DNA from 2 places in the Exiguobacterium sp. s26 genome. Region 1 is predicted to be linked to the other one. Evidence: riboswitches for the same ligand, from Rfam matches in the RefSeq annotation. Region 1 holds a riboswitch; the other holds the start of a gene.

Region 1 (4,422 bases):
CGGATACACGATCACGATGACCCCTTTTCGTGATTCTTCTTCATAAGCCATGCTGTCACCTCATTTTGTTATCACATATCTTTATACTAACAAAAAACATCAGCCGAGACTGATGTTTGGTTGAAAATCCGTCTAGGGTCTTAGCGCGGGTCGTACCGTAAATGAATCAGTTCCATCGGTTGATCGTATACTTCTTCTTGGATTCTATTCAGTTCGATGAACGCCTCATGACTCAAAAAAGCGATGGCTTGCTCGTTCGAGCTTTCGACGTACAGCTCGATCGGTTGGACTTTCCGTTCCCGTAGATGCGACAACAGTGCCGTCCCTAGGCCTTGGCGGTGATGAGCCGGATGAAGATAGAGACGGAGTACTTCCCATGTGTCCCCGCGGTCGATGGCGTGATAGAAGCCGATGACGTCGCCTTCGGCCTCACCGACAATGAACAACTGCTCTTTCGCTTCCTCGCTTGAACTGATGGCGCGGACGATCTCTTCTTGTTGATAGGCGCGTTCCATTACTTTCGAACGAACCTCGTCTCGTTCACTGACCGTCGCGAGCGCAATGTCGCGGATGGTGGCGGCATCTTCTGGCACGGCTTCTCGAATCTTCATAACGGCATCCCCCTTTTGGCCAATCTAGTAGTAACATTCCCCATCGGCAAAAAAATATCCTGCCCGTTCATTACTTTTTGATGTCGAAATGAAGGAAAACGTTATTTTCCATTTTGTGTCGGGTATAAGAGTATCAATGCCAACTTACAAAAAGGAGTGTTACCATGGAACCGAAACTACAACACGATCCACAAGTCGAGCAAGCCAATCATCCGAACCGTCAGTTTGAACAAACGAACACAGGAGGTCCAAAAATCACAGTCGTGACTGGGATGCTCCTCGGCGCCCTCGTCGGCGGCCTACTCGCCTTACTTAGTACGTCAAACCGTGAGAACACGAAACAATCGTTCTCGAGCGCGAAGTCATCGGTCGGCGGTCTCGTCGATACGGTCAAGCAAGACCCGGCCGGAACGGCGTCACAAGTCATCGGTCAAGTGAAAGCAGCGAGCGAGGTCATTCAAGACGTCGCGACCGACGTGCAAAACGTCTATGAAAAAGTCGCCGGTGAAGTCGACACGGTCAAACAAGACGTGAACAAAGTCGTCGGGACGGCGCAAGAAGCGAAATCGGATTTACAATCGATCGGCGAGAAAGTCGTCGAAGCGAAAGATACAGCACTTGGCAAAGAGAACTCAACAACTGAAGACAAGCCGCAAGCCTAAAAAAAACGACCTTTCGAGTGAAAGGTCGTTTTTCTATGCTTATGCGAAACGTTTCGCGCCTTCTTCGAGCACTGCCGCTTTGTCCGTTTGCTCCCATGGGAGTTCAACGTCTGTACGACCGAAGTGGCCGTAAGCTGCTGTCTGCTTGTAGATTGGGCGACGAAGGTCGAGCATCTTGATGATGCCGGCCGGACGGAGGTCGAAGTTCTCACGAATGAGTTCGACGAGCTCAGTCTCGCTCAATTTGCCTGTGCCGAACGTATCAACCGCGATCGATACCGGGTGAGCAACACCGATTGCGTAAGCAAGTTGAACTTCTGCTTTGTCAGCAAGTCCCGCTGCAACGAGGTTTTTCGCCACGTAACGAGCTGCATACGCTGCTGAACGGTCAACTTTGGTAGGATCTTTACCTGAGAACGCGCCGCCGCCGTGACGAGCGTATCCACCGTACGTATCGACGATGATTTTACGTCCTGTGAGGCCTGCATCCCCTTGTGGTCCACCGATTACGAAGCGGCCAGTCGGGTTGATGAAGTATTTCGTGTCCGCGTCGATGAGTTCAGCCGGGATGACTGCATCGATGACGTGCTCTTTCAAATCAGCTTGGATTTGCTCGAGCGTGATGTCTTCCGCGTGTTGTGTCGAGATGACGATTGTGTCGATGCGAACTGGGTTGTTCGCTTCGTCGTATTCGACTGTCACTTGTGTCTTACCGTCTGGGCGAAGGTAAGCGAGCGTGCCGTTCTTACGAACTTCTGCCAAACGACGTGACAATTTGTGAGCGAGTGAAATCGGGAGCGGCATGAGTTCCGGCGTCTCTTTTGTTGCGTAACCGAACATGAGACCTTGGTCACCAGCACCGATCGCATCGATTTCTTCTTCAGTCATTTGTCCTTCACGAGCTTCGAGCGCTTGGTCAACACCTTGCGCGATGTCTACCGATTGCTCATCGATCGATGTGAGGACAGCACAAGTCTCTGCATCGAAACCATATTTCGCACGTGTGTAGCCGATCTCACGAACAGTTTCACGAACAACTTTCGGGATATCCACGTAAGTTGATGTTGTGATTTCACCTGCTACGAGCACGAGACCTGTTGTGACAGACGTCTCAGCCGCAACGCGGGCGTTTGGATCTTCAGCTAAAATTGCATCCAAAATCGCATCTGAGATTTGGTCACAAATTTTATCCGGATGTCCTTCCGTGACGGACTCCGAAGTGAAAAGTCGACGGTTCAAGTTTGCCATTTCGAAAAACCTCCTATAATAAAGGGTGATGTGTGGACGGTACTCGTTCCCCTTACGCGTTGCTTTGGGACGGTAATGAAAAAAACCTCTCGCCATGTTCAAATGGGAAAGGTTGAATCGTTCTTCCTTACCCTCTTATCGTTCGAAGCTTACGCTTCGCTTCAGGATAGCACCTTTTCCGAATAACAATGAAAAATCGGACGGTTGCTGGGCTTCGTAGGGCCTTGTTCCCTCCACCGCTCAGAATAAGAGTATCCGTTACGAAGACCATCATATAAATGACACCCCGTTCTGTCAAGCGTATCGACCGAATTCGTCAAACTTTTCACAAACGGTCAAATAGTTATGTTTGTGAAATATCAAACATTTTTTTGTCCGTTTTGGTTTTTGTACTATGACCTGGTACAGAATATGTTAGAATGACAATGTAAGAAAGCGCTTACTTTAAAGGGTAAAAAATGCTTGTTTTTGATTAGTATGTCACATATAATAAAAACGTCATACTGATTAAACGCGGAAGTATGCGGATTTCATCCACATCTATTTAGGGGAAAGGTGGGATTCAGGATGGCGACAACGCTCCTGAAAATCGAAGAATTAATTAAAGGTGCCGACATGATGCGGAACTTGACGGTTCCAGAACTGGTGGAAGAAGCCATTCGCAACGGTGAGGGCGTACTGACGAAAGACGGGGCTTTATCGGTCAGTACCGGGAAATTCACAGGACGGTCACCGAAAGACAAATTCGTCGTGCAAGATGAAGTCAGCAATCATTTAGTAGACTGGGGTCCAGTCAACCAACCGATCGCGGAAGAGAAGTTCACCGCGCTACTCGACAAAGTGTTGACGCACCTCGAAACGAAAGACAAGCTCTATTATCTCGAGGCTTCTGCGGGGGCAGACGAGCACTATACGCTCCCGGTCCGTGCCATCACGGAATACGCGTGGCACAATTTGTTCGCCAAACAGTTGTTCTTGCGTGAATGGCCGACGAAAGGTGCCTTCGAGCCCTTCACGGTCATCTATGCACCGAGTTATAAGGCCGATCCAGTCATCGACGGGACGAACTCCGAAACGTTCATTCTCGTCTCATTCGCCAAGCGGACCATTCTGATCGGGGGAACAGAATACGGCGGTGAGATTAAAAAATCGATTTTCTCGGTCATGAACTTCTTGTTGCCGGAACAACATGTGTTATCGATGCACTGCTCGGCGAACGTATCGGACGCCGGCGAGACGGCCCTTTTCTTCGGTCTATCGGGAACTGGGAAGACGACACTGTCGGCCGACCCGGAACGCCATTTGATTGGGGATGACGAGCACGGTTGGTCACCCGACGGCGTCTTCAATATCGAGGGCGGTTGCTACGCGAAGACGATCAATTTGTCGCGCGAGAACGAGCCGGAAATCTACGATGCCATCCGTTTCGGCTCATTGATTGAGAACGTCGTCTTAGACGAGAACCGGGCACCGGATTATAAGAATATCTCGCTCACCGAGAACACACGGGCCGCCTATCCGATTCAATTCATCGATAACGCGATGCTTCCGTCACGGGCCGGTCATCCGAACACGATCGTCTTCTTGACGGCCGATGCATACGGGGTATTGCCTCCAATCAGCAAATTGACGAAAGAGCAGGCGATGTACCACTTCTTGTCAGGGTATACGTCAAAACTCGCCGGCACGGAGCGCGGCGTCACTGAACCACAGGCGACGTTCTCGACCTGCTTCGGGTCACCGTTCCTGCCGCTCGCACCGGAACGCTATGCGGACATGCTCGGTACGCTGATTGAGAAGCACGACGTCGACGTCTATCTCGTCAACACGGGTTGGACCGGCGGCGCGTACGGAGAAGGATCACGGATGAAGCTCGCCTATACACGGGCGATGGTGAACGC
Region 2 (4,422 bases), on a different contig from region 1:
TGCCCATCGCTTCATACGCCTCGACGACCCCGCGGTCGACCTCGAGCAGCGCCGACTCCATGAGCCGCGCGATATACGGCGCCGTGAACACGATGAGCGGCAACAGCACGCCTTGGACGCCGATCGTTGTTCCCATGATGAAACGGGTGAACGGGAGGATGAAGAATAAGAGAATGATGAATGGGATCGAACGGACGACGTTGATGACACTCGACAAGATGCCGTAGAAATAACGGTTGGCGAGCCGCCCGTGCGGTCGCGTCAAGACGAGTAGCGTCCCGAGCGGCAGTCCGATCAACGTCGAGATGACGAGCGCGATGCCGGTCATCGTGAGAGTCTGAATCGTCCCCGTCCAAATCAAGTCACCCCAATTTTCCCAAAACTGAAGCATGGTTCGTCACCTCCTTCACTTTCACACCACTCGCTTCTAAGAAGCGGACGGCTTGGTCGGTCTGGCCCTCATCGCCGTCCAAATGGACGAGTAGATTACCGACGAGACCGCCTTTAAGCTTTTTGATGCCGCCCCCGATGATATTCGGCAGCAAGCCGAACCGTTTCGTCAATTGGGCGAGCACGGCCTGTTCACTTTGATGGCCGATGAACGACAAGTTGACGAGCGTCCCGTGCGTGCTCAATTCTTCGACGACCTCTTTCGGGACATCGAGGTTCGTCTTCAAGAACTTGCGCGTCGTCGCATGCTGCGGGTCCGAGAACACGTCGAGCACGTCCCCTTCTTCGATGATCCGGCCGGCCTCGATGACCGCGACCCGGTCGCAGATGCGCTCGATGACTTCCATCTCGTGGGTGATCAAGAAAATCGTCAGCCCGAGCTCGCGATTGATGTCGAGAAGCAGGTCGAGAATCGACTCGGTCGTCTCCGGGTCGAGCGCGCTCGTCGCCTCGTCGCTGAGCAGGATGTCCGGCTCATGTGCGAGGGCGCGGGCGATGGCGACACGTTGCTTCTGTCCGCCCGAAAGTTGCTCCGGATAATGTTTCCGATGATCCGTCAATCCGACGATGTCGAGGTACTTGTCGACGCGTTCGCGGATTATCCGCTTATCGAGTCCTTCGAGACGGAGCGGGATGGCGACGTTCTCTTCGACGGTCGCCGTCTTGAGCAGGTTGTAATGTTGGAAGATCATCCCGATGCGATGACGTAGCTTCGAGAGCCCTCGTTTGTCGAGCTTCGTGACGTCCTGTCCTTCGATTTCGACCTGGCCCGACGTCGGGCGTTCGAGCAGGTTGATCATGCGGATGAGCGTGCTCTTTCCTGCCCCGCTTCGGCCGATGATGCCGAAGATCTCGCCTTTCTCGATGGTGAGCGAGACGTCGTCGAGTGCGGTGACAGCACCTTTATTTACCGTGAACGTCTTCGTGATTCCTTTAAGTGCGATCATAGGCCCTCCTTAAAACGCCGGGACGATTGAGCCGTCGAACGTCTCTTCGATGAACGTCCGGACCTCGTCCGAGTGATAATACGATTTGAGCGTCGCGACGACTTCGTCATCCTTGTTGTCGGTACGGACGACGACGTAGTTCGGATACGGGTTGTCGACCGTGTCTTCATGGAACAAGGCGTCCTCGTTGATCGACAGGCCGGCACCCATCGCGAAGTTCGTGTTGATGGCAGCGAGTGCGACTTCCGGGAGCTGGGTCGGGAGCTGCGACGCCTCGAGTTCGATGAATTCAAGGTTGAGCGGGTTCTCGGCGATGTCACGTTTTGTCGCCTTGTCTGTCAATCCTTCTTTGAGCGTGATGAGTCCCGCTGTCTCATAGAGACGGAGCGCGCGTAGCTCGTTCGCCGGGTCGTTCGGGACGGCGACCTTGTCACCTTCTTTCAAGTCCTCGATGTCGGTCAATTTCTCTGAGTAGAGACCCATCGGGAAAGCGACGGTCTTGAACACGTCGTCGATTTTATAGCCTTTATCGGACTTTTGCAGTTCTAGGAATGAGAGCGTCTGATAACTGTTCACGTCGAGGCTACCCTCGGCGAGCGCCGTGTTCGGCGTATTATAGTCGTTGAACACTTTGATATCGAGTTCGAGGCCGTCTTCGGCCGCGAGTTCTTTCACTTTCTCGGCGATCTGTTGGTGCGGCCCGCCCGTGACGCCGATCGTGAGCGACTCCGTGCTGAGCGCCTCGCTCGCGTCCGATTGTCCGCATGCTGAGAGCGCGATGGCGGCGAGTAGTGATGTTCCTGCAAGTACTGTTTTCTGTTTGATGTTCATTTGTTTTCCTCCTCCAAAATGAAAGCCCGCTACTCATTCAGAGTGGCGGGCACGACAAGTCAAAGTCGGACACGCTCATCTCCCAGACGATTTCGTCTGTTGGAATTAGCACCATGATCATTACGATCTGGTTGCTGGGTTTCACAGGGCCAGTCCCTCCACCACTCTTGATAAGCAATCGGTCTATTAAGTTGTTATCATCTTACTTTTAATTCTTTTAATTGTAAATAGATAATTGTAAATTTTCAAAAATTATTTTCAAAAAGTCTTTATCGAGCGGTTCCGGCAACTGTTGCAGCTCGGTCTCCGTCATGACGGAGTCGACGAGGACCGGGATATGCTCAAATCCGACCCCGAGCGTCTCGAGCGTCGTCGGGGCACCGAACCGTTTCAACCAAGCTTCCAAATACGGAGCATCGGCCGAGCGCCGCAAGCGCTCTTGGATGATCAGGCCGAAGCCGACCTTGTCTCCGTGCAAGAATGAGTGGGTCGACTCGAAGCGGCTGAGCGCATTATGGACCGCATGGCCCACGGCGACGCGTGTCCCGGCGTCACCAAATCCACCGACGGCGCCGCCGATGGCGAGCACGTGATCGACCGCGAAGCGGACGTCGTCACTATACGACTCAAAAGCGTGCTCGCTCAATTCAAGTTCGACGAGACGCCCGCACTGCTCGGCCAAGACGAGTCCGGTGTTGACGCCGGCGTCAGCTGAGCTGTCACCACTCAAATAACGGGCCTCGTAAAACTTCGCGACCGTGTCGATGACACCTGCCCGAAAGTATTCATATGGTGAGCGCGAGATGACCCGTGAGTCAACGATGACCCGTTCGATGACGACGCGGAACATGTCGTAGCGGTCGTAGCTCCCGTCCTCCTGATAGACGACGCTGAGCGGTGTGAACGCCGCACAGTTCGAGGCGAGCGTTGGGACGACGATGAGCGGGACGTTCCGTTGATAGGCGACGAGTTTGGCCGTATCGACGAGCTTGCCACCTCCGACGGCGATTAACACGTCGGCGTCCAACGGTTTGAGCCGTTTGACTTCCGAGTCCGTGCACTCCCCGCTGAACCTTGTTGCCGGATAGTCCGCGATGGCCGGAAAGATGGCTCGGACGACGTCATACCCTTTCTGACCGTGCAGGACGTGGGCACGGCGGCCGTCGACTAAGTCATCAAGACGGTCGAGCGCGTCATCGGCGTGGTCATATTCAAGGACGGCCTGACGAATCATGCGCGCACCTCCTCATAGGCGGCAAACAACCGCTCGATTCGTTCGACGGCCTCGTCAATCTTCGGTTCCGGTGAGACGAGGCCGAAGCGGACGTATCCGTTCCCTTCCGAACCGAAGAAATAGCCCGGGGTGACGGCGACACCGGCTTCATGCAGCAGTTTCCGCGAGAACGACTTGGCATCACCCTCAGGCACTTTCGCCCAGACGAAGAACGAGCCTTCCGGCGGTTCGACGGCCCAGCCGGCCCGGTTCAACCCGTCGATCAGGCGATCACGCCGTGCCTCGTACAGTCGTGCCAAGTCATCGCGAATGGTACGGGGCGCCTCGAGCGCAGCGACAGCCGCCGCCTGGATGGCCGAGAACACGCTGACGTGGACGTGGTCCTGATACGTGTTGATCGCCTCGATGATGTCCGCGTTCCCGACAGCAAAGGCGACGCGCCAACCGGACATGTTGAACGCTTTCGACATCGTATATACCTCGATGCCGACTTTTTTCGCCCCTTCCGCCTGCAGAAAGCTAGGCGGGACATGGCCATCGAATCCGATGCTGCCATATGCGAAATCGTGGACGACCATCAAGTCCCGCTCCCGGGCGAAACGGACGGTATCGTCAAAGAAAGCGGGTGAGGCGACGGCTCCGGTCGGATTGCTCGGGTAGTTCAAATACATGAGTCTTGCATCTTGCGTATCGAGCGTCTCATAGTCCGGCAAGAAGCCGTTCTCTTCCCGGAGGACGAGGTCACGGACGACGGCACCGGCGAGGCGTGCCCCCGAGATGTAATCAGGATAGCCGGGATTCGGTAGCAAAATTCCGTCGCCAGGTTCGAGTACGCATTGCGGCAACGTGATGAGACCAGATTTTGAGCCGATGAGAATCGCTACTTCTGTCTCGGGATCAAGTTCGACTCCATACTCATTCAAATAGAACGTCGCCACTGCTTGCTTCAGGCGGGCCTGA

What was found. Region 1 has a riboswitch for S-adenosylmethionine ahead of metK (methionine adenosyltransferase). Riboswitches for the same ligand answer to the same signal wherever they lie in the genome.
Region 2: it holds a riboswitch for S-adenosylmethionine, as region 1 does, so the genes downstream of both, KNP82_RS06470 (MetQ/NlpA family ABC transporter substrate-binding protein) here and metK (methionine adenosyltransferase) in region 1, are expected to answer to the same signal.

Annotation. Positions count from the first base shown of each region.
Region 1 is NZ_JACSLS010000001.1:389,876-394,297, reverse strand. Features, by position in the region: gene KNP82_RS01960 (alpha/beta fold hydrolase) at 1-51, opposite strand, end outside; gene KNP82_RS01955 (GNAT family N-acetyltransferase) at 141-611, opposite strand; gene KNP82_RS01950 (hypothetical protein) at 776-1,273, shown strand; gene metK (methionine adenosyltransferase) at 1,313-2,521, opposite strand; SAM riboswitch class I at 2,654-2,773, opposite strand; gene pckA (phosphoenolpyruvate carboxykinase (ATP)) at 3,089-4,422, shown strand, end outside.
Region 2 is NZ_JACSLS010000003.1:327,385-331,806, reverse strand. Features, by position in the region: gene KNP82_RS06480 (methionine ABC transporter permease) at 1-391, opposite strand, end outside; gene KNP82_RS06475 (methionine ABC transporter ATP-binding protein) at 363-1,397, opposite strand; gene KNP82_RS06470 (MetQ/NlpA family ABC transporter substrate-binding protein) at 1,407-2,228, opposite strand; SAM riboswitch class I at 2,301-2,405, opposite strand; gene KNP82_RS06465 (iron-containing alcohol dehydrogenase family protein) at 2,446-3,462, opposite strand; gene KNP82_RS06460 (aminotransferase class I/II-fold pyridoxal phosphate-dependent enzyme) at 3,459-4,422, opposite strand, start outside.